Regions from separate parts of the Cellulosimicrobium sp. NPDC057862 genome, predicted to be linked through region 1. Evidence: predicted binding sites of a transcription regulator. Region 1 holds the regulator's gene; the other holds the start of a gene.
The links. The regulator HrcA, encoded in region 1, represses chaperone genes, less so after heat shock. The targets are predictions, from matches to a motif close to TTNGCACTCGNNNNNNNCGAGTGCNAA.
Positions count from the first base shown of each region.

Region 2: the regulator HrcA is predicted to act here: its motif matches at 3,676-3,702, upstream of groES (co-chaperone GroES).

Region 1 covers NZ_JBHVMH010000007.1:135,209-145,211, reverse strand. The annotation lists gene ACFVN3_RS11320 (PhoH family protein) at 1-1,050, opposite strand, end outside; gene ACFVN3_RS11315 (HIT domain-containing protein) at 1,172-1,534, opposite strand; gene ACFVN3_RS11310 (16S rRNA (uracil(1498)-N(3))-methyltransferase) at 1,531-2,343, opposite strand; gene dnaJ (molecular chaperone DnaJ) at 2,357-3,478, opposite strand; gene hrcA (heat-inducible transcriptional repressor HrcA) at 3,612-4,628, opposite strand; gene ACFVN3_RS11295 (MFS transporter) at 4,708-6,171, opposite strand; gene ACFVN3_RS11290 (DUF3097 domain-containing protein) at 6,338-7,201, shown strand; gene ACFVN3_RS11285 (hypothetical protein) at 7,286-8,404, opposite strand; gene ACFVN3_RS11280 (hypothetical protein) at 8,524-9,630, opposite strand; gene ACFVN3_RS11275 (acyltransferase family protein) at 9,836-10,003, opposite strand, start outside.
Region 2 covers NZ_JBHVMH010000017.1:60,690-70,692, reverse strand. The annotation lists gene tsaD (tRNA (adenosine(37)-N6)-threonylcarbamoyltransferase complex transferase subunit TsaD) at 1-78, shown strand, start outside; gene ACFVN3_RS17445 (hypothetical protein) at 75-1,139, shown strand; gene ACFVN3_RS17440 (glutamate--cysteine ligase) at 1,174-2,331, opposite strand; gene ACFVN3_RS17435 (SAM-dependent methyltransferase) at 2,328-3,605, opposite strand; gene groES (co-chaperone GroES) at 3,846-4,142, shown strand; gene ACFVN3_RS17425 (WhiB family transcriptional regulator) at 4,307-4,597, opposite strand; gene ACFVN3_RS17420 (MerR family transcriptional regulator) at 4,864-5,997, shown strand; gene guaB (IMP dehydrogenase) at 6,067-7,596, shown strand; gene ACFVN3_RS17410 (FAD-dependent oxidoreductase) at 7,717-9,330, opposite strand; gene ACFVN3_RS17405 (Rid family hydrolase) at 9,689-10,003, shown strand, end outside.

The sequences.
Region 1 (10,003 bases):
GTCGTCGCGGCGGCGCGGCCCGCCGCCCGTCCCCTGTCGCACCCCGGCGCCGGTCCCGGACGCGAGGTCCCACCGCGCGTACGCGTCGATGATCTCGCTCACCAGCCGGTGGCGCACGACGTCCGACGACGTGAGCCGGCAGAACTCGACGTCGTCCACGCCCGTGAGGACGTCCTCGATCACGCGCAGCCCGGACTGGGTGCCGCCCGGCAGGTCCACCTGCGTCGCGTCGCCCGTGATGACCATGCGCGACCCGAACCCGAGGCGCGTGAGGAACATCTTCATCTGCTCGGTCGTCGTGTTCTGCGCCTCGTCGAGGATGATGAACGAGTCGTTGAGGCTCCGGCCGCGCATGAAGGCCAGCGGCGCGACCTCGATCGTGCCCGCCTCGATGAGCTTGGGGATCGAGTCGGGGTCGATCATGTCGTGCAGCGCGTCGTACAACGGGCGCAGGTACGGGTCGATCTTCTCCGTGAGCGAGCCGGGCAGGAACCCGAGGCGCTCCCCCGCCTCGACGGCCGGGCGCGTGAGGATGATCCGGTTGACCTGCTTGGACTGGAGCGCCTGCACGGCCTTGGCCATCGCGAGGTACGTCTTGCCGGTGCCGGCGGGCCCGATGCCGAACGTGATGGTGTTCGCGTCGATCGCCTCGACGTAGCGCTTCTGCCCGACGGTCTTGGGCCGGATCGTGCGCCCGCGGCTCGAGAGGATGTTGAGCGTCAGCACCTCGGCCGGGCGCGACGCCGTCGCGGCCGTGAGCATCGCGATGGAGCGCGACACGACGTCCGCCGTGAGCTGCGTGCCGGCCTCGACGACCTCGACGAGCTCGTCGAGCAGGCGCGAGGCGAGCGCCACGTCTCCCGGAGGGCCGGAGACGGCGATCTCGTTGCCGCGCACGTGCACGTCGACCGAGGGGAACCCCTCCTCGACGGCCCGGAGCACGGAGTCGCGGCTGCCGAGGAGCGCCACCATCGGCACGTGGGTCGGGATGACGATGCGGTGCTCGACCCGGTGCGGCTGGGGGTCGGGTTCTCGGGACGGAGAGGTCATGAGCCGGCTTGCGCCGCTGCGCTCCTTCGGTCGGACGGTAGGACCGGGGCCGCCACGGCCCCGCAGATCGCCTCCATCGTACCGAGCGTGACCGGGCCCCACACGTCCTTTCGCGCAGGGCTCAGGCCGGCGTCCACCCGAGCTCGGCGCCCGCGATGACGTGCCCGTGCACGTGGAACACGCTCTGCCCGGCGCGTGGGCCGGAGTTGAAGATGAGCCGGAACTGGCCGTCGGCCTGGTCGCCCGCGACCTCGTCGGCGAGCGCGACCACGTCCGCGAGCAGCGCCGGGTCGGCCGCGGCGAGCTGGGCGATGTCGCCGTGGTGGTCGCGCGGCACGACGAGCACGTGCACGGGAGCCTGCGGGTTGATGTCGCGGAAGGCGATCGCACGGTCGCTCGTCGCCACGACGTCCGCGGGCAGCTCGCCCGCGACGATGCGGCAGAAGAGGCAGTCCGGGTCCGTCCGGGGTTCGGTGCTCGTCATGCGCCCGAGGGTAGTCCAGGCCCGGCGGCCACGCCCCAGCGGCCGAGCCGCTCGGCGAGCAGCGCGACGGCGACGGGTCCGGCGGTCGACGTGCGCAGCACGTGCGGGCCCAGCCGGGCCGCGACCGCGCCGGCCGCCGTGAGGTCGGCGACCTCACGGTCGGAGATCCCGCCCTCCGGGCCGACGACGACCAGCACCTCGGGCGCCGACCCGCCGTCCGCGGTCGCGCCGTCGGGCAGCGCGACGTCGGCGAGCGGTGTCGCCGCCTCCTCGTGCAGCACGATCGCGCACCCCCCGCGCGCGACGACGTCGGCCGCCCGGGCGGCGAGGCCGCGTGAGTCGAGGGCCACCTCCACGTGCGGCAGGCGCGCGCGACGCGCCTGCTTCGTCGCGGTGCGGACGGTCGCGAGCCAGCGCGCGCGGGACTTCGCGGCGCGCTCGCCCCGCCACACGACGACGGAGCGCTCCGCCTGCCACGGGACCACGACGTCGACCCCGATCTCGGTGGCCGCCTCGATCGCCATCTCGTCACGGTCGCCCTTGGCCAGGGCCTGCACGAGCGTCACGACGACGGCGGGCGCGGGCTCGCGGTCGACCTCCTGGACGAGCAGGGTCACGCGGCCCGCGTCGGCGTGCTCGACGACGCAGCGCAGGCGCAGCCCGGCCCCGTCCACGACGTCGAGCCGCTCGCCCGTCCCGCGGCGCTGGACGACGCCCGCGTGGCGTCCCTCCGCCCCGTCGAGGACGTAGCGGTCGCCGGGCGCGACGGCGTCGAGCCCGGTCTCGGCGAGGAACACCGGAGCACTCACGCGCCCGCCCCTCTCAGCGCCCGGAGAGCTTGTCGCGCAGGCGCGAGAACACGCCCGGGTGCGCGGCGGACAGGCGCGGCTCGGGCCGCTCCTCGCCGCGCAGCGTCGCGAGCGTGCGCAGGAGCTGCTCCTGCTCCTCGTCGAGCTCGCGCGGCACCTGGACCTCGATGTGGACGTTGAGGTCGCCACGACCGCTGCCGTGCAGGTGCCCGACCCCGAGGTTCTTCAGCGTGACGATCTGGCCCGGCTGCGTGCCCGGGCGCAGGTCGATCTCCTGCGCGCCGTCGAGCGTCTCGAGCTCGAGGACCGTGCCGAGCGCGGCCGCGGTCATGGGCACCTGGAGCGTGCAGTGCAGGTCGTCGCCGCGGCGCACGAACGTGTCGTGGTTGCGCTCGCGGATCTCGACGTAGAGGTCGCCCGCGGGGCCGCCGGCCGGGCCGACCTCGCCCTGCGCGGTGAGCTTGATGCGCGTGCCGGTGTCGACGCCCGCGGGGACGTTGACGGTGATGGTGCGGCGGCTGCGCACGCGGCCCTCGCCCGAGCACTCGGCGCACGGCTCGGGGATGACGGTGCCGAAGCCCTGGCACGCGGCGCACGGCGCGCTCGTCATGACCTGGCCGAGGAACGAGCGCGCGACGCGCTGGACCGTGCCGCGGCCGTGGCACACGTCGCACGTGCGCGGGGAGGTGCCCGGGCGACAGCACGAGCCGCCGCACGTCCCGCACACGACCGCGGTGTCGACCTGAAGCTCGCGCTGCGCGCCGAACGTCGCCTCGGACAGGTCGATGTCGAGCCGCACGAGCGCGTCCTGGCCGCGCCGGGCGCGCGGGATGGGGCCCTGCTGCGCCTGCCCGCCGCCGAAGAACGTCTCGAAGATGTCCTGGAAGCCGAAGCCGCCGCCCATGGGGCCGGCGCCCCCGCCGGGGGCGCTCGGGTCGACGCCGAGGTCGTACTGCTGGCGCTTCTCGGGGTTGGAGAGCACCTCGTACGCGCGCGCCACGTCCTTGAAGCGGTCGCCCGCCTCCTCGCCCGCGACGTCCGGGTGCAGCTCGCGCGCGAGCTTGCGGTACGCCTTCTTGATCTGGTCCTGGCTGGCGTCGCGCGCCACGCCCAGGATCTCGTAGTAGTCGCTCACACGTCACTCTCTGCTGGTGCGGGTCGTGAGGCCGGCACGGGGCCGGTCGTGAAGGGTCTGGTGCGGGTCGGAAGACCGGCGCGGGGCCGGTCGTCGAGGGTGCCCGCCGCGTGCGGGGAGGCCGCGGCGGGGCTCACGTGCCGAGCACCCGTGACAGGTAGCGCGCGACGGCGCGCACCGCCGCGATGGTCCCGGGATAGTCCATGCGGGTCGGCCCGATCGAGCCGACGAGGGCGACCGTGTCACCGTCGTTACCGTAACCGGTCGTCACGACGGAGGTCTCCACGAGGCCCTCGAGCTGGGTCTCGTGCCCGATCCGGACGCTCACGCCGGTCTCCGCGGCCATCTCCGTGAGCAGGCCGAGGAGGACCACCTGCTCCTCGAGCGCCTCGAGGACGGGGCGCAGCGCGTGCTCGAACCGCATGCCCGCACGGGCGAGGTTCGCCGTGCCGGCGAGCACGAGGCGCTCCTCGCTCTCCTCCGCGAGCGTCTGGGCGACGAGGTCGCCCACGGCGCGCACGAGCGGGGCGTCGTCGGGGTGGAAGCTCTCCGTCACGGCGGCGAGCCCCGGCGCGAGGTCGGTGAGGCGCTTGCCGGCCGCGGCGGCGTTGAGCCGCGCGCGGACCTCGACGAGCGTGCCCTCGTCGGGCACGCTCGCGACCTCGAGCGTGCGCTGCTCGACGCGCCCCGTGTCCGTGATGATGACGACGAGCAGGCGCGACTCGCCGACCGGCACGAGCTCGAGGTGGCGCAGCCCGGACCGGCTCAGGGACGGGTACTGCACGACCGCGACCTGACCCGTGAGCTGTGCGAGCAGGCGCCCGGCGCGCGCGATGACGTCGTCGAGGTCGACCCCCTCTGAGAGGAAGGTCTCGATCGCGCGCTTCTCCGGTGCCGACAGCGGCTTCACGCCTGACAGGCGGTCGACGAAGAGGCGGTAGCCCTTGTCCGTCGGGATGCGGCCCGCGGAGGTGTGCGGCTGCGCGATGAACCCGGCGTCCTCGAGGGCCGCCATGTCGTTGCGGATCGTCGCGGGCGAGACGCCGAGGCTGTGCCGCTCGGTGAGCACGCGCGACCCCACGGGCTCGCGCGTGAGGACGTAGTCCTCGACGATCGCCCGCAGCACCTCGAGCCGGCGCTCCTCGCTCACGTCCACCTCCGTGTGCCGCGCCGTCGCCGCCCCGGGCGGGCGCGCGGGCGTCGGCACTCTCGACCTCCGAGTGCCAATCCTACGCGTCCGCGCGGCCCGTCCCGCGGTCCTCCGCTCGTCGCGAACGCAGGTCCACGAGCCCGACGACGAGCGCGAGCGCGACGAGCACGATCGTCACGAGCAGCGCGCGCCCCGTCGCGTGCGCCGCCGTGTCGCCGCTCGCCAGCCCGCCGTAGTACACGGACAGCACGACCGAGATCCCGACCGCCGACCCGATGCGCTGGCCGAGCTGGAGCATGCTCCCCGCGACGCCCGCGCGGCTCACGGGGACCTCGGACAGCGTGAGGGTCTGGTTCGGCGCGATGACCGTGCCGCTGCCCGCCCCGGCGACCAGCAGCGCGCCCGCGAGCGCCGGCCCGACGGCGCCGGGGTCGTCCCCGAGGAGCCGCACCACGGCGTCGGCCGCGACCACCCCGACGAGGACGAGCAGCACGCCGCCCACGACGAGCTGGCGACCCCACCGCGCGACCCACCGGCCCGAGAACCACGCGGAGACTCCCGACGCGACCGCGAACGGCGTCCCGACGAGCCCCGCCTGGAGCGGCGTGTACCCGAGCTCGTCCTGGAGGTAGAGCGTGACGACGAGGAAGATGCCCGTGAAGCCCGCGAAGTAGGCCAGCCCGAGCAGCGCCCCGTTGCGGAACGACCCGAGCCCCACGACCTGCGGGTCGAGCACGGCCTCCCCCGTGCGCCGCTGGTACCGCCGCTCCCAGACGACGGCCGCGAGCCCGGCCACCGCGGCGGCGACCAGCCACCACCAGCGCGACGCGTCGTCGCCCTGGCCCGTGGTCGTGACGAACGGCATCATGACGCCGAGCGTCGCGGCGCCCAGGAGCGTCAGCCCGACGAGGTCGAGGCGGCGCGGGCCCCGTCTGGTCCGCGCGTCGGCGGGCGGCGGACCGGGCACGAGCCGCCACGCGAACGGCAGCAGGACGGCGACGACCGGGAGGTTCACGAGGAACACCCAGCGCCAGCCGTCCGCGGAGCCGGCCGCCGCGATGATGAGCCCGCCGAGCAGCGGGCCGAGCGCCGTCGAGACGCCGATCGTCGCGCCGAACATGCCGAACGCCCTGCCGCGCTCGAACCCCGAGAACTGCTGCTGGATGAGCCCGACGACCTGCGGGTTGAGGATGCCCGCGCTCACGCCCTGGAGCAGGCGCGCGACGCCCAGCCACGTGTCCGTCGGCGCGAGCCCGCACGCGAGGCTCATGAGCGCGAAGCCCACCAGGCCGGCGATGAACAGCGAGCGCCGGGCGCCCGCGTCCCCGAGGCGGCCGGCGGGCACCAGGGCGAGCCCGAACGCGAGCGTGTAGCCCGCGACGACGAGCTGGAGCTCCGTGGGGCCGGCGTCGAGCGACGACTCGATCGACGGGAGGGCGACGTTGACGATCGAGACGTCGAGCGTCGTGACGAATCCCACGGCGAGGCAGACGGGCAGCACGCGCCAGCGGTTCGGGTCCGGTTCGGCGCGCTGCGGGCTCACCGCTCCGTGGTACCACCCCGGCCCGGCACCGCGCGCGTCGGGGCCGCACCCGGGGCCGCGTGCCGAGATCGGCCCGAGTGTCCGAGATCGGCCCTCGGGAGGTCGATCTCGCGACGCACGGGCCGATCTCGGCGGGGCGCGTCCGGCGCTGACCTAGGGTGACGGCGTGTCCTTCGACCGGTATGGCTCCGACGTCCTCGGCGGCACGCCCGCCCCCGCCCACCACCGCGCGCGACCGGTGTCCCGACCGCAGGCCGCAGAGCGCGGGCTCGTGGTCGAGGAGGTGCAGACGGGGTGGGTCGGCGCCGTCGTGCGCGTCGAGAAGTCGGGCGGCATGCACGTGGTCGTGCTCGAGGACCGCGCCGGCCGCACGCGGACGTTCCCGCTCGGGCCCGGGTTCTGGGTCGACGGCGAGCCGGTCGAGCTCACCGCGCCCGTCACGTCGCGCGCCCCCGCCGCCCCCACGCGCACCGCGTCCGGCTCGCGGGCCGTCGTCGGGCAGCGGGCGCGCGTGGCCCGCGGCAGCCGCATCTGGGTCGAGGGCAAGCACGACGCCGAGCTCGTCGAGAAGGTGTGGGGCGACGACCTGCGGGTCGAGGGCGTCGTCGTCGAGCCGCTCCACGGCGTGGACGACCTCGCGGCGGCGCTCGCGGACTTCGGCCCGACGCCGCAGCGCCGGGTGGGCGTGCTCGTGGACCACCTCGTCCCCGGGAGCAAGGAGCGGCGGATCGCCGACGAGGCGCTGCGCCGCTCCCCCGCAGGCACCGTGCTCGTGCTCGGGCACCCGTACGTCGACGTGTGGCAGGCCGTGAAGCCGGCGCGCGTCGGCCTCGACCGCTGGCCCGTGATCGAGCGGGGCACGGAGTGGAAGCGCGGCATCCTGCGCGAGCTCGGATGGCCCGCGGACACCGCCGAGGACGTCGGCCGCGCGTGGCAGCGCATCCTCGGCACCGTACGCACGTACGCGGACCTCGAGCCGTCCCTGCTCGGCCGCGTCGAGGAGCTCATCGACTTCGTCACGGCGCCCTGACCTCGCCCCGGGGTCCGGACGCACCGCGCCCCGGCACCGACGGGCGGCACCGGGGCGCGGTGGACGGGCGACGACGACCGGCCGTCAGACGGCGGGCACGCCCCCGGTGAGGCGGCGGTAGGCGAAGCCGACGGCCACGTAGCTCAGCGGGATCGTGACGAACAGGCCGAGGCCGCACGGGATCGCGCCGAGGATGTTGATGCCGAAGAGCGCGAGCAGCAGCAGGAACACCTGGCCGAAGTTCTTGGCGACGAGCGAGAAGCTCGTCCGGACCGCGGTGATCGCGTCGACGCCCTGGTCGAGCGCGACGTAGTAGACGAACGCGGAGAAGAGCAGCACCGCGAGCCCGGGCAGGATGCACAGGATGAGCCCGACACCCGTGAGGATGCCGACGATCAGCGCCGCGAGCAGCACGTTGACGACGTTGCCGATCCGGAAGAACGCCGCGACGTCCGGGCGGCGACCGTCCACCTCGTCGAGCGCGCCGCGCGTGAAGATCGCCGTGACGAGGTAGCTGATGACCGTGCCGACGATCCCGAGCAGGACGCTCGCGAACGTGACGCCCGTGACCGCGGCGAAGTTGGTGTCCGTGTAGTCGAACTGGTCCTGGAACCGGTCGAACCCGCCCGTGATGAGGTTCCACGCCACGTTGACCGCGATGAAGATGAGCGCGACGAGGATCCACGGCCCGAGGTTCGAGGTGACCTTGCGCCAGCCGTAGGAGATCGCCTCACCCACCGCGAAGGCGGGTCCCGTGTACCCGGGCTGGGCGCCGTAGCCGCCCGCCGCCTGCGGGTACGAACCCGGCGGCGGAGGATAGGCGCCGGACGGGGGCGGGTAGGCGCCCGGCGGCGGGGTCGTCGGGCCCGGGGCCGTGGGGTCGCCCGGCGCGCCCGCGGGAGCCCCGTAGGCACCGGGCGCGCCGTACGCGGGCGGGCCCGACGGCGGCGCGGCCGGGTCCTGCGGTGCGCCCCAGGCCGGCGGACCCGACGGCGGGGCGGCCGGGTCCTGCGGTGTCGCGTCGCCCGGTCCGTACGGCGAGGCCGGCGGAGCGTCGGGGGTAGCGGGTGGTGGGCCTGCGGGCTGGTCCGGCGCCGGACCGGCGGGCGGCTCTGCGGGCTGCTGCGGGGTGCCGGAACCGTCGCTCGGCGTCGGCTCGTCGTCGCGGGGCGGCTGACCGCCCGGGTTCGTGGGGTCCGTCATGGTGCACCTCGTTCCTCGTCGTCACGTGCTGCGGGCAGCACGCGTCCTCGACGTGCTCGGTCCTATCCTGGCTGCTCAGAGGCCTGGGCGCGCGGCGAGCACCGCGACGCCCACCCTCCTCAGACGGGCTGCTCGGCGTTCAGGCGTCGGTACACGTACGCCGTCGCGATCTGGGCGACCGGCAGCGCGACGAGCAGGCCGACGTAGCACAGGAGCGTCCCGACGAGCTGCGCGAGGTACACGCCGAGGAACAGCAGCACGACCGTGCCGAGGTTCCTGCTCACGACCGTGAAGCTCGCCTTGAACGCGTCGAAGACGCCGAGCTTCTTGTCGATGACGTAGAACAGCGTGAACTGGGCGAAGAACACGAACACGATCGGACCCACGATCGTGATGGCCAGCACGCCCGTCGCGAGCCCGATGAGGAGGGCGGCGAGGATCACGTTTCCGAGGTTCGGGTACCGGAAGAAGTCCGCGTACTCGAGCTTCTTCCCGCGGGTGACCAGGAGCGACACGTTGACCACCGCGGCCTGCACGAGGAAGCCGAGCACGACGAAGATCGCGACGAACAAGAACGTGCCGAACCCGAACGCGAACCCGCCCGCCGTGCTGACCTCGCCGGTGACCGGGTCGACGGTCGTCTGCGCCGTCCCGACGAGGATCGCCCAGAACGCGACCGACAGGCCGGCGAGCACGGCGACGTACGTGAGGACGCCGCCGAGGATGACCCCGACGTTCTGCGTGAACCTGTTCCAGCCGTAGGAGAACGCGTCCTGCACCTGGACCGTCTGCCCCGGGTAGCCCGGCTGCCCGTACGGCGCGGCCGGCGGTGGGTAGCCGGGCCGCCCGCCGTACGGCGGCTGCCCCGGCGGCTGCTGGCCATGCTGCTGCGCGGGCGACGGACCCGCGGGCGGCGGGTACGCACCGGCCGGCGGAGCCCCGTACGGCTGATCGGGCGGCGGCCCGGCCGGGGGCGGGTACGCACCCGCGGGGGGAGCGTCGTAGGGCGGGGCCGCGGGCTGCGCGGGGCCGGGCGGCGTCTGCGGGGCGGGCGGGCTCTGGGGTGCGGGAGGTTCGTGCGGCGCCGGCGGCTCCTGGGCGGTGGGCTCCTGGGGCGGGACCGGCGGCTCGGCCGCCGCGTACGGGTTCTCGGGCGCCGGGGCGTCCGACGGGAGCTGCGGCTCGTTCTCGTCGCGCGGCGGGCCGCCTGCGGTGCTCTCGCTCATGGGTCTCCTCGGACGGTCGACGGGCCGCGGTGAAACCGCCGCCACGCACCGGATGTGGACGTCGTGTGTCGGTCGCACATTTCGCTGTCGCCGTACAGCCTCTCGGGATTCCGCCGACGACGCTAGGGGAAACGCCGGGCGGAACGGCCGGGGGCAGAAGTCACCCGGCGCCCCCACGGGCGAGACCGCACGACGTGCCGCAGGGTCAGCTCGTCGCGGAGCCCAGCGCCGCCGCGCGGGTCAGGCCGTCGACGACGACCGCCGTGTACGTCGTCCCGCCGGCGTCCGTGGGGTGCACGCCGTCCGGGCCGAGCACGGACGGGTCCGCGGCCACCGCGGCCGCCCAGTCCGCGACGACCACGCCGGGGTGCCG
Region 2 (10,003 bases), on a different contig from region 1:
GTGCGGGCCGGCGTGGCGCCGTCGAGCCTCGACATCGGCGTGGACTCCTCGATGCCGCTGACCGTGACCCACGTGTGACCCCGGAGCCCGGTCTCACGCCCGACGAGGCGCTGCGGCGCGCCCACGCCTGGGCGCGAGCGGCAGCCTCGACGGCGCCCGGGCCCGGGCGCGCCCAGGCCGAGCACGCCGCGGCGTACTGGACGGCGCAGCACCGGGCGCTCCTCGTGCCCGTGCCCGCGTACGGGTCCGCCCCGGCGCCCGGGGGAGCGCCGCGCGGCCTCTCCTCCGGGGTGGCCGACGCCCCTGCCTCCGGGGATCCGGCCGCGACGGCCCCCGCGTACGGGGCGTCGACCGTCTCGTGGGAGGTGCCGCGCCGCCGTCGGGGTCGTGCCGGTCGGGTCGTGATGTTCGTCCTCGTGCTCGTGGTGTCGGTCGTCGCCTACCTCGTCAGCTCCCTCGGCGGGGCGCAGGGCGACGGCGCGGTCCTGCCCACCGAGCAGGACGGGGCGGTGCCGCCCCCCACCGTGTGGGAGGACCAGAGCCCCGACGCGACCGCGTCGGCCACGGGCGTGGAGACCGCCTGGAAGGCCGGCGAGTACGCCGAGCCGCTGCCCGACCCCGTGCCGGGAGCGACGCAGTCGACGCCCTTCCTGCCCGAGCACCCCGACCCCACGGCGTGGCTGCTCGCCCTCAACCCCGCCAACGAGGGCGTGCAGGTCGTGTTCACCGACGACCCGACGCTCAACTGCGGCATGGAGCACGTCGCGGAGCACGACGCGTACGCGACGGGCTCGGCGGGCTGCTTCCAGCCCTCCCACCCGACCGTGCTGTTCGTGTGGTGGGGCGAGGACTCCGACCCGGCCACCAAGCAGGTGCTCCTCGCGCACGAGCTGTCGCACATGCTCCAGTGGTGGCACGAGTTCGACCTGATGCAGTCCGCCGTCGACTCGGGGCTCGCGGAGGACGAGGAGTGGCAGCACGCGGTCGAGACCGACGCGACGTGCCGCGTCCTGTCGTGGGGCGGCTACTCGGAGGCGGCAGCCGACCGCACGTCGTCGCCCTGCGACACCGACGACTGGTCGCCTACGTGGCTCGCCGACCGGGCCACCGACCTCGGGGTGGCCCTGCGCGACTACTGACCGTCGCGCGGGACGGCGGGTCGGTGCCCCAGGGTCAGAGCGGGCGGCCCGCCCGCATCTCCGCGACGAGCGAGCGCACGACGGCGTCCAGCTCGCCCCCGTTGCGGCGCGCGACGGCGCGCTGGCGCTGGTAGGACGCGCCGCGCCGCACGATCGTGCGCACCCCGTCGAGCTCGTCCAGGCACCCGAGGCGCGCGGCGACGGGCTCGAGCTCGACGAGCAGGCGACCGACGGCGTCGGTCACGAGCTCCTCGTTGCCCTCCCGGTCGAGGATGATGATCGCGTCCATGCCGTAGCGCGCGGAGCGCCACTTGTTCTCCTGCGCGAACCACGGCGGGATGCTCGGGAGCTCACGGCCCTCGTCGAGCAGGGTCGAGAAGTGCTCGACCAGGCAGTGCGTGAGCGCGGCGAGCGCGAGCAGCTCGGAGATGTTCGTCACGCCGTCGCAGATGCGCGTCTCGAGCGTGCCGAACTGCGGCGCGGGGCGCAGGTCCCAGCGGATCTCGTCGAACGCGTCGATGACGCCGGTGTGCAGCATGTCCGCGACGTAGCCCTCGAGCTCCTCCCAGGTCGCGAACTGGAACGGCAGGCCGGCGGTGGGGAGCTGCTGGAACATGAGCGCGCGGTTCGACGCGTACCCGGTGTCCTTGCCGCCCCAGAACGGCGAGCTGGCCGAGAGCGACTGGAGGTGTGCGAACGTCGTGAGCATCGCGCGCTGGATCGGGAGCACCTTGGCGCGGTCCTCGATGCCGACGTGCACGTGCACGCCGTAGATGAGCATCTGCCGCCCCCACCACTGCGTGCGGTCGATGAGGGTGTTGTAGCGCTGCTTGTCGGTGACCTTCTGCTGCGCCCAGCGCGCGAACGGGTGCGTGCCCGCGCTCATGAGCTCGACGCGCAGCGGGTCGGTCACGGCCCGGAGCTCCTCGATCGACCGCTCGAGGTCGCGTCCCGCCTCGCCGACCGTGCGGCACACGCCGCTCACGACCTCGACCGTGTTGAGCAGCAGCTCCTGCTTGATGGACGGGTGCGTGCCCCCGCCCTCCGGGCGCACGGCGTCGAGGACCGTCTGGGCGACCTGGCGCAGGTCGCCCGAGTCGGCGTCGACGAGCGCGAGCTCCCACTCGAGCCCGACGGTCGAGCGCTCCGACCGCGCGAACGGGATCGCGGTGCGACGAGGCAGGGCGCTCACAGCGGGCCGTCCTGCGGGGCACCGGTCGAGGGAGCCGCGAGCGGCTCGACGACCAGCACCTGCTGGGACCCGCCCACGCGCGTCAGGACGATCGTGGCGGTCGCGTCGCCCGTGAGGGCGAGCTGGCGGCGGAGCTGCTCCGGGGTGACGGCGGTGCCCCGCTTCTTGATCGTCAGGCGCCCCACGCCGCGCTCGCGCAGGTAGGAGCGCAGGCGCTTGAGGCCGAACGGCATGGTGTCGAGCACGCGGTACCCGCGCGCGAGCCCGTCGGCGAGCCCCGTCGCGTCGAGCGGGGCGGGGGAGTCGGTCGTCACGTACGCGATGGTCCGGTCGAGCAGCCGCCCGCCGAGCCCGCGCGCCGCGTGGGCGACGAGCCCCGCACGGATGACCGCGCCGTCGGGCTCGTAGAGGTACTGCCCGACGCCGCCCACGTCGGGCACGACGTCCTCGTCGCCGGGGCGGTGGGCGATCCGGCGCGTCGTGGTGCGTTCGGTCCCGTCCGGGCCGGTCCACGTCGTGAGGACGAGCGCGGAGCGGCCGGGCCCCTCGGGCGCGAGCGGGCCGAACCAGAGGCCTGCCTCCACGACGTCGCCGTCGACCGAGACCCACTCGGTCTCGGCGTCCTCGGGCAGGCCGTCGTGCGGGATCCCGGGGCCGACCTTGATGCCGACCGCGGGGACCCGCTCGCGCAGCGCCCACACCGCGTCGAGCGGCGGGGCGTAGGCCTTCGGGTCGAACACGCGCTTGCCGCCCCGTGTCCGTCGGGCGGGGTCGGCGTACACGCCCTCGACCCGCTCGCCCTCGAGGTCCAGCGCGAGGCCGTCGCCGTGGCGGACCTCGGCCTCGGGGAAGTGGCGCAGGTTCACGGTGGCGATCGCCGCGGTGAGCTCGTCGACGTCGGTCGCGAGGACCTCGAGCTCCGCCGCCGCGAAGGCGAGCGCGTCGACGCCGATCCCGCTCGTGAGGTCGGCGAGGCGCCGGATGCCCGCGTCCTGGTACCTCCGCGCGTGCAGGCCGGCGACGACGAGGCGGCTCGCCTGCTCGAGTCCCGCCTGGGTGAAGAGCATGCCGTCGGCGAACGCGCCGAGCTTGCCGCGGGCGGCCGCGCGCAGCCGCGACTGCGTGAGCGCCGCGGCGGCCAGGTCCGGGTCGACGCCCTTCGCGCGCAGCCCCGCCGAGAGCACCAGCGCCTGCTGCTCGTCGTACGGCGGGAGCGCGCCGAGCAGCGCCCAGCCCTCGGGGCTGAGCAGCTTGGTCAGCGTGGCGGCGTCCATGGCGTCGATCCTTCCACGGGGGGCGGGGACCACGCGCAGCCGGGACCCGGATCGTCCCGAGGGGCGGACGTTGGCACTCGCCTTGACCGAGTGCTAACGGCGACCTAGATTTGAGGGCGTGCCGCCACCGCTCGCGGAGGCGGCACCACGTGCGACCAGGCTGTCCGGCACCCGCGACGACGGCCAGCCGGTGCGCTCGACCCATCCGTTGCAGTTCTCATGCGAAAGGGGAGGTCCGACGTGTCGGTCCCCATCAAGCCGCTCGAGGACCGGATCGTCGTGAAGGCCCTCGAGGCCGAGACCACGACCGCATCCGGCCTGGTCATCCCGGACACCGCCAAGGAGAAGCCCCAGGAGGGCGAGGTCCTGGCCGTCGGTCCGGGCCGTGTCGACGACAACGGCAACCGCGTCCCGCTCGACGTGACCGTCGGCGACAAGGTCATCTACAGCAAGTACGGCGGCACCGAGGTCAAGTACGGCGGCGTGGACTACCTGGTCCTGTCCGCGCGCGACATCCTCGCCGTGGTGGTCGGCTGACGCCGACCTCGTTGCAGCAGCAGGGCCCGCGACCGTCCGGTCGCGGGCCCTGCTGCGTTCCGTGGCCGGTCGCCCCACCGTTCCCACGGGTCGTGCGCACGTGCTCCCGGTACGACGTCGGACCGGTGCCGCGCAGGTCTGCTGGTGGTGCCGCGGCGGGCAGGTCAGCCGGTGCGGCGAGCACCGCCGGCGAGGATCGCCGCCCGCTCGTCCTCGCTCAGGCCGCCCCACACCCCGTACGGCTCGCGCACGCGGAGCGACTGCTCGCGGCACTGCATCATGACGGGGCACGAGTGGCAGATCGCCTTCGCGGCCTCCGCGCGGCGGCGGCGCGTCGAGCCGCGCTCCCCCTCGGGGTGGAAGAACAACGTGTCGTCCGCGTCGCGGCACGAACCCTGGTACTGCCACTCCCACAGCTCCATGACGGGCCCGGGAAGTCTTGAGATCTCAGCCATGGCGAACAACCTACAAGCGTTGCAGAAGTTGTTCAAGCCCCCTGTGCAAGAAAAGTGAAGCAGCAGGTCACGGGCGTTCGAGCGGGTACGGCGGCCCTCGAGGTTGGTCAGATCGATGCAGCCGCGAGGCTAGGCTGACGCGATGACGACCCGGTGGCGCGTTTGCGCGAACGGTGAACAAACTCTGCACAAGCCTGACGCGAAGGGTGCACGACTGTGACCTGGACGAGGTGGCGAGACGCCGGAGCGGTCGGCAGAATCGATCCATGACCTCCGTCCGGTCCGCCCCCGACCCCGAGGGAGCCCGACCGAGCATGTCCACAAACCCCGGCCTCGCCGTCGCCGCCGTCGCGCGCCGGCTCGGTGTCGCGCCCGCGACCCTGCGGACCTGGGACCGCCGCTACGGCCTCGGCCCCTCGCAGCACCGCGCAGGCTCCCACCGGCGCTACACGGACGACGACGTCGCGCGCCTGGTCGTCATGCGGCGGCTCACGCTCGACGGCGTCGCGCCCGCCGACGCGGCCCGCGCGGCCCTGGCGGCCGACGACGACGAGCTCGACGCGCACCGCGGTGCCGTCTCGTTCGACGAGCACGGTGCCGAGGGCGGCCCGGACCTCGACGACGACGTCGACGCGGACGACGCGGCCCCCGAGCCCGCTCCGCCGTCGCGCCCGTTCCTGCGCGCGGTGCCGGGCGGAGAGCCCGCGCGGGGGACGGGGCCGCGCGCCCTCGGCGTGCGCGAGGCTCCGCGCCCCACCCGCGTGTCCGACGTCGTCGACGCCGCGATCGCCTACGACCAGCGCACGTGCGACCGGCTCCTGCGCATCCCCGCGGGCGGCGACCCCGCGGCCTGGTGGTCGGACCTCGTCGAGCCGGCGCTCGAGCGGCTCGCCGAGCGCACCGTGCTCGCAGGCCCGGGGGAGGTCCCCGAGGTCGTCCTCGCCAACGCGACGCTGGGCGCGCTGCGCGAGTACACGCAGGCGAGCGAGGACGCGATCGTCGCGGCCGGCGGCCCGCCCCGCAACCACCCGAGCCGCATGCGGCGGATCGTCCTCGTCTTCGCGGCGCCGGACGAGCCGCTGCCGCTGGCCGCGCACGCGCTCGCGGCGTCGCTCGCGTCCCACGGCGCGATGGCCCGCATCGTCACGGGGCCGGCGAACGTCCACCGCACGCTCGAGATCGTCACGATGGTGCGGCCCTCCGCCGTCGCCATGGTGACGACCCAGTCGCGCCCCGACCTGGGGATCGTCCACGCCGCGCACGAGGCGAACCCGAGCCTGCCGTTCTTCGTCGGCCTGCCGAGCGACGAGGCCGCCGGCGACCTCCCGCTCGCCGCGACGGTGCACCGCGTGCGCAGCTTTCCCGGGCTCCTGCACGAGCTCCTCGCGGTCGTCCGCTGAGGTCGCGGGCGGGCGTCGTGCGCGGACGGCGCGGGAATACGGAAGGGCCCCGCGGCGTAGAATCCTGGTGTGACCGCCTCGCCCGTCCCCGCCGCCGCTCCCGACCGCGACCCCTTCGGTTTCCTGGGTCTCACCTATGACGACGTCCTGCTGCAGCCCGGCTACTCGGACCTGGCGCCGTCCGACATCGACACCACGACGCGCCTGACGCGCGAGATCTCGATCCGCGTGCCGCTCGTCTCGGCGGCCATGGACACGGTCACGGAGTCGCGCATGGCGATCGCGATGGCGCGCCAGGGCGGCATCGGCGTGCTGCACCGCAACCTGTCCATCGAGGACCAGGCGCTCCAGGTGGACCTGGTCAAGCGCACGCAGACGGGGATCATCGACAACCCGGTGACGATCGGCCCGGACGCGACGCTCGAGGAGCTCGACAAGACGGCGGGCGAGTACCGCATCTCCGGCTTCCCCGTCCTCGACGCCGAGCGCCGGCTCATCGGCATGGTCACCAACCGCGACCTGCGCTTCACGCCCGTCGCGGAGTGGGCGACGACCAAGGTCGACGAGGTCATGACGCCGCAGCCGCTCATCACGGGCCCGGCCGGCATCTCGCGGGAGGAGGCGACGGCCCTCCTGCGCAAGCACAAGCTCGAGCGCCTCCCGCTCGTCGACGCCGACGGCCGCCTCTCGGGGCTCATCACGGTCAAGGACTTCGTCAAGTCCGAGCAGTTCCCCAACGCGTCGAAGGACAGCCAGGGCCGCCTGCTCGTCGGTGCCGCGATCGGCTACTTCGGCGACGCGTGGCAGCGTGCCACGACGCTCATCGACGCGGGTGTCGACGTGCTCGTCGCGGACACCGCGCACGGGAACGTCCGCATGCTCATCGAGATGGTCGCGCGGCTGAAGTCCGACCCGGCGACGCGCGACGTGCAGGTCATCGGCGGCAACGTCGCGACGCGCGAGGGCGCGCAGGCGTTCGTCGACGCGGGTGCGGACGCGGTCAAGGTCGGCGTCGGCCCGGGCTCCATCTGCACGACGCGCATCGTCACCGGCGTGGGGGTCCCGCAGGTCACGGCGGTCTACGAGGCCTCGCTCGCCGCACGCCCGGCGGGCGTGCCCGTCATCGCGGACGGCGGCATGCGCCACTCGGGCGAGATCGGCAAGGCGATCGTCGCGGGCGCGGAGTCGGTGATGCTCGGCTCGATGCTCGCGGGGACCGAGGAGTCGCCCGGCGACACGATCCTCGTGAACGGCAAGCAGTACAAGGCGTACCGGGGCATGGGCTCGATGGGCGCCATGTCGTCGCGCGGCAAGAAGTCCTACTCGAAGGACCGCTACTTCCAGGCCGAGGTCACGAGCGACGACATGATCGTCCCCGAGGGCATCGAGGGCCAGGTCGCGTACAAGGGCTCGCTCGGCACCGTCGCGCACCAGCTCGTCGGCGGCCTGCACCAGACGATGTTCTACGTCGGCGCGCGGACGGTCCCGGAGCTCCAGGAGAAGGGCCGCTTCATCCGCATCACGTCGGCGTCGCTCAAGGAGAGCCACCCGCACGACGTCCAGATGACCGTCGAGGCACCGAACTACTCCGGCTTCTGAGGCGGTTCGCCGCCACCGCGACGACGGCCCGGTGCCCGGTACTCCTTCACGGGGCCGGGTGCCGGGCCGTCGTCGCGCCTCGGGCGAGCCGTCAGGCCGGCGTCGGGGCGTCGTCAGCGCTCACGAGGCCATGACGCGCGTGTGCAGGGCCTGCACTGCGTACCGGGCCGCCCAGAACGCGCCGTGCTGCCACGCCGAGATCTCGGACATCCAGTCGCCCGCGAAGTACACGTTCCCCGCGCCCTGCTGGAGCTGCTTGAAGCGCGACGACTGCGTGTTCGGGTAGGCCCACGCGCCCTCGATGTAGGGCACCTTGTGCCACGCGATGGAGAACGAGCTCTCGAGCTCGGTCCGGTACTTCTCGCCGTGGATCTTCACGCCCTGCTCGACGGCGCGCATCTCGCGCTGCCGCGGCGTCATGTCGGCGTAGGAGCGGGCGTTCGCGCCGGTGTTGTAGTACCCGACGACGAGGCCGCGGCGCTCGCCGTACCCGTAGGAGGGGTACCAGACGTGGGCGAGGTCCATGTCGGTCTCCGTGATGCCGCCGTAGATCCGGTGGTCGTCCTCCCAGAACCGCGAGCGGTACTCGAGCCCGATCTTGCCCGCCGGCGAGCCGACCGCGAACTCGCCGAGGGCGGCGTCGACGTCGGCCCCCCAGTTGGTGTCCCACCGCCGCATGAGCCCCGCGGGCGCGGCGACGATCGCGAAGTCCGCATCGACCTGGCGGGCCTTGCCGTTGCGCGCCGTGTAGGTGACGGTGACGCCGCTCGTGGTGTTCCGCACCCCCGTGACCGGTGAGCTGAACAGGACGTTCTGCTTGCCGATGGCCCGCACGAAGTAGTCGTAGGTCGTGTCCATGCCGCCCTTCGGCTGGAACATGAGCATCGACTGCTCCCAGTTGATCTCGAACGGGAAGTACTGGCCCACCTTCGACGCGAGCACCTCCGAGACGGTGCCGGGGCCGGGGAGCGGCGTGCCGTGCTCGTTCCAGGCGGACGGGTAGACGGAGTAGCCGCGGTTGTCCCCGCCGCGGTAGCTGCCGTCGGACTGCAGCGACCCCCAGGACCGGAGGAACGCGCGCAGGTTCTCCTTGTCCGCGGCCGTGAGCTTCTGGTCGAGCGCACCCTGGTCGGTCGCGTAGCTCAGCAGCTCGGACGTGTAGCCGAAGACGTCCGCCTTGGCCGTCCGGTACCGGACCGGGTTGCCGGGGGTGGCGCCCGAGCGCTCGTTGTAGAGGTAGGCGTCCGCGTTCGCGTTGGTGAACACCTCGTAGGGGACGCCCAGCTCGCGCAGGTAGTCCATGGTGACCATCCACTGGGCGATGCGGCCCGCGCCCGCGTTCATGTACACGCCGTCGGAGAACCGTGCCTTCTGGGTGACGCCGTTGATGTCCGTCTCGGAGTCGCCCCCACGTATCGTCAGCGTCCGCCCGCCCGGCCGGTGCCGCGCCTCGAGCACCGTCACCCGGTAGCCCGCCTTCTGGAGCTCGTACGCCGAGGCGAGGCCCGCCGGCCCGGCACCCACGACGACGACCTTCTTGGCGGAGCGTCCTGTCAGGTTGAAGTCGCTGCCCCGCGGTGGTGTCCACGACTCGTTCCGTGGCTGGGCGGCGGCCGTCGGCGCGAGCCCGACCGCGCCCATCGTCGCGAACATGACGCCGGCGCTGGAGCCGACCCCGACGGCCTGGAGGAAGTTGCGGCGGGAGACGCCGGACGTCTTCTCGTCAGTGACCATGTGGCTGGAGCCCTCTCGTCCACGGCCCGACGGGCGGACTGCCCGGCCCACGATGCCGGGTGCCGCCGTCAGCACCGCGGCCGACGCTAGGCACGTGTCGTCGCGAACGTGGGTCCGCGGCGTTTCGCCTCCGTCAACGCGCGGCGGCTCGCGTAAACGTCTCGTGTCGTCCCCGTCATGCCGGGTCGCCGGGTGGTGCGGCGCGCCGCCGCCGGGGCCCGGCGGCGTGGCGACGAGCCGACACGCGCCCGTCACGGCCCCGAAACGGTCGGCGTCTAGCGTCGCCGCTCCGGCGGCCGTCGCGGCCCGCCGGAGCGGGCGTCAGGGTGGCGCCCGCCGTCCCCGCCTGGAGGCCTGCATGAAGAACCGCACGAAGGTCGTCGTCGCCGTCGCCGTCACCGCCGCCGTGGCCGTCCCCGGCACCGCCGTCGCCGCGGGGAAGCTCTTCGAGCCGAAGCCCACGGAGTCCTTCTCGTTCGTCACCGGCGACACCCCGTCGATCGCCGACGGCGTCGCGTTCGGCAAGAACGTCGCCTGGTACAAGTCCTCGGGCCTCGGGCCCTCCGCCATGAACACCGCGCCGGGGGCGGGCGCCGAGGAGCGCTACATCCCCACCGACGTGTTCCCCGGCGGGGTGCTGCCGGCGGGCGTGACGATCACCGAGGCGCAGGGG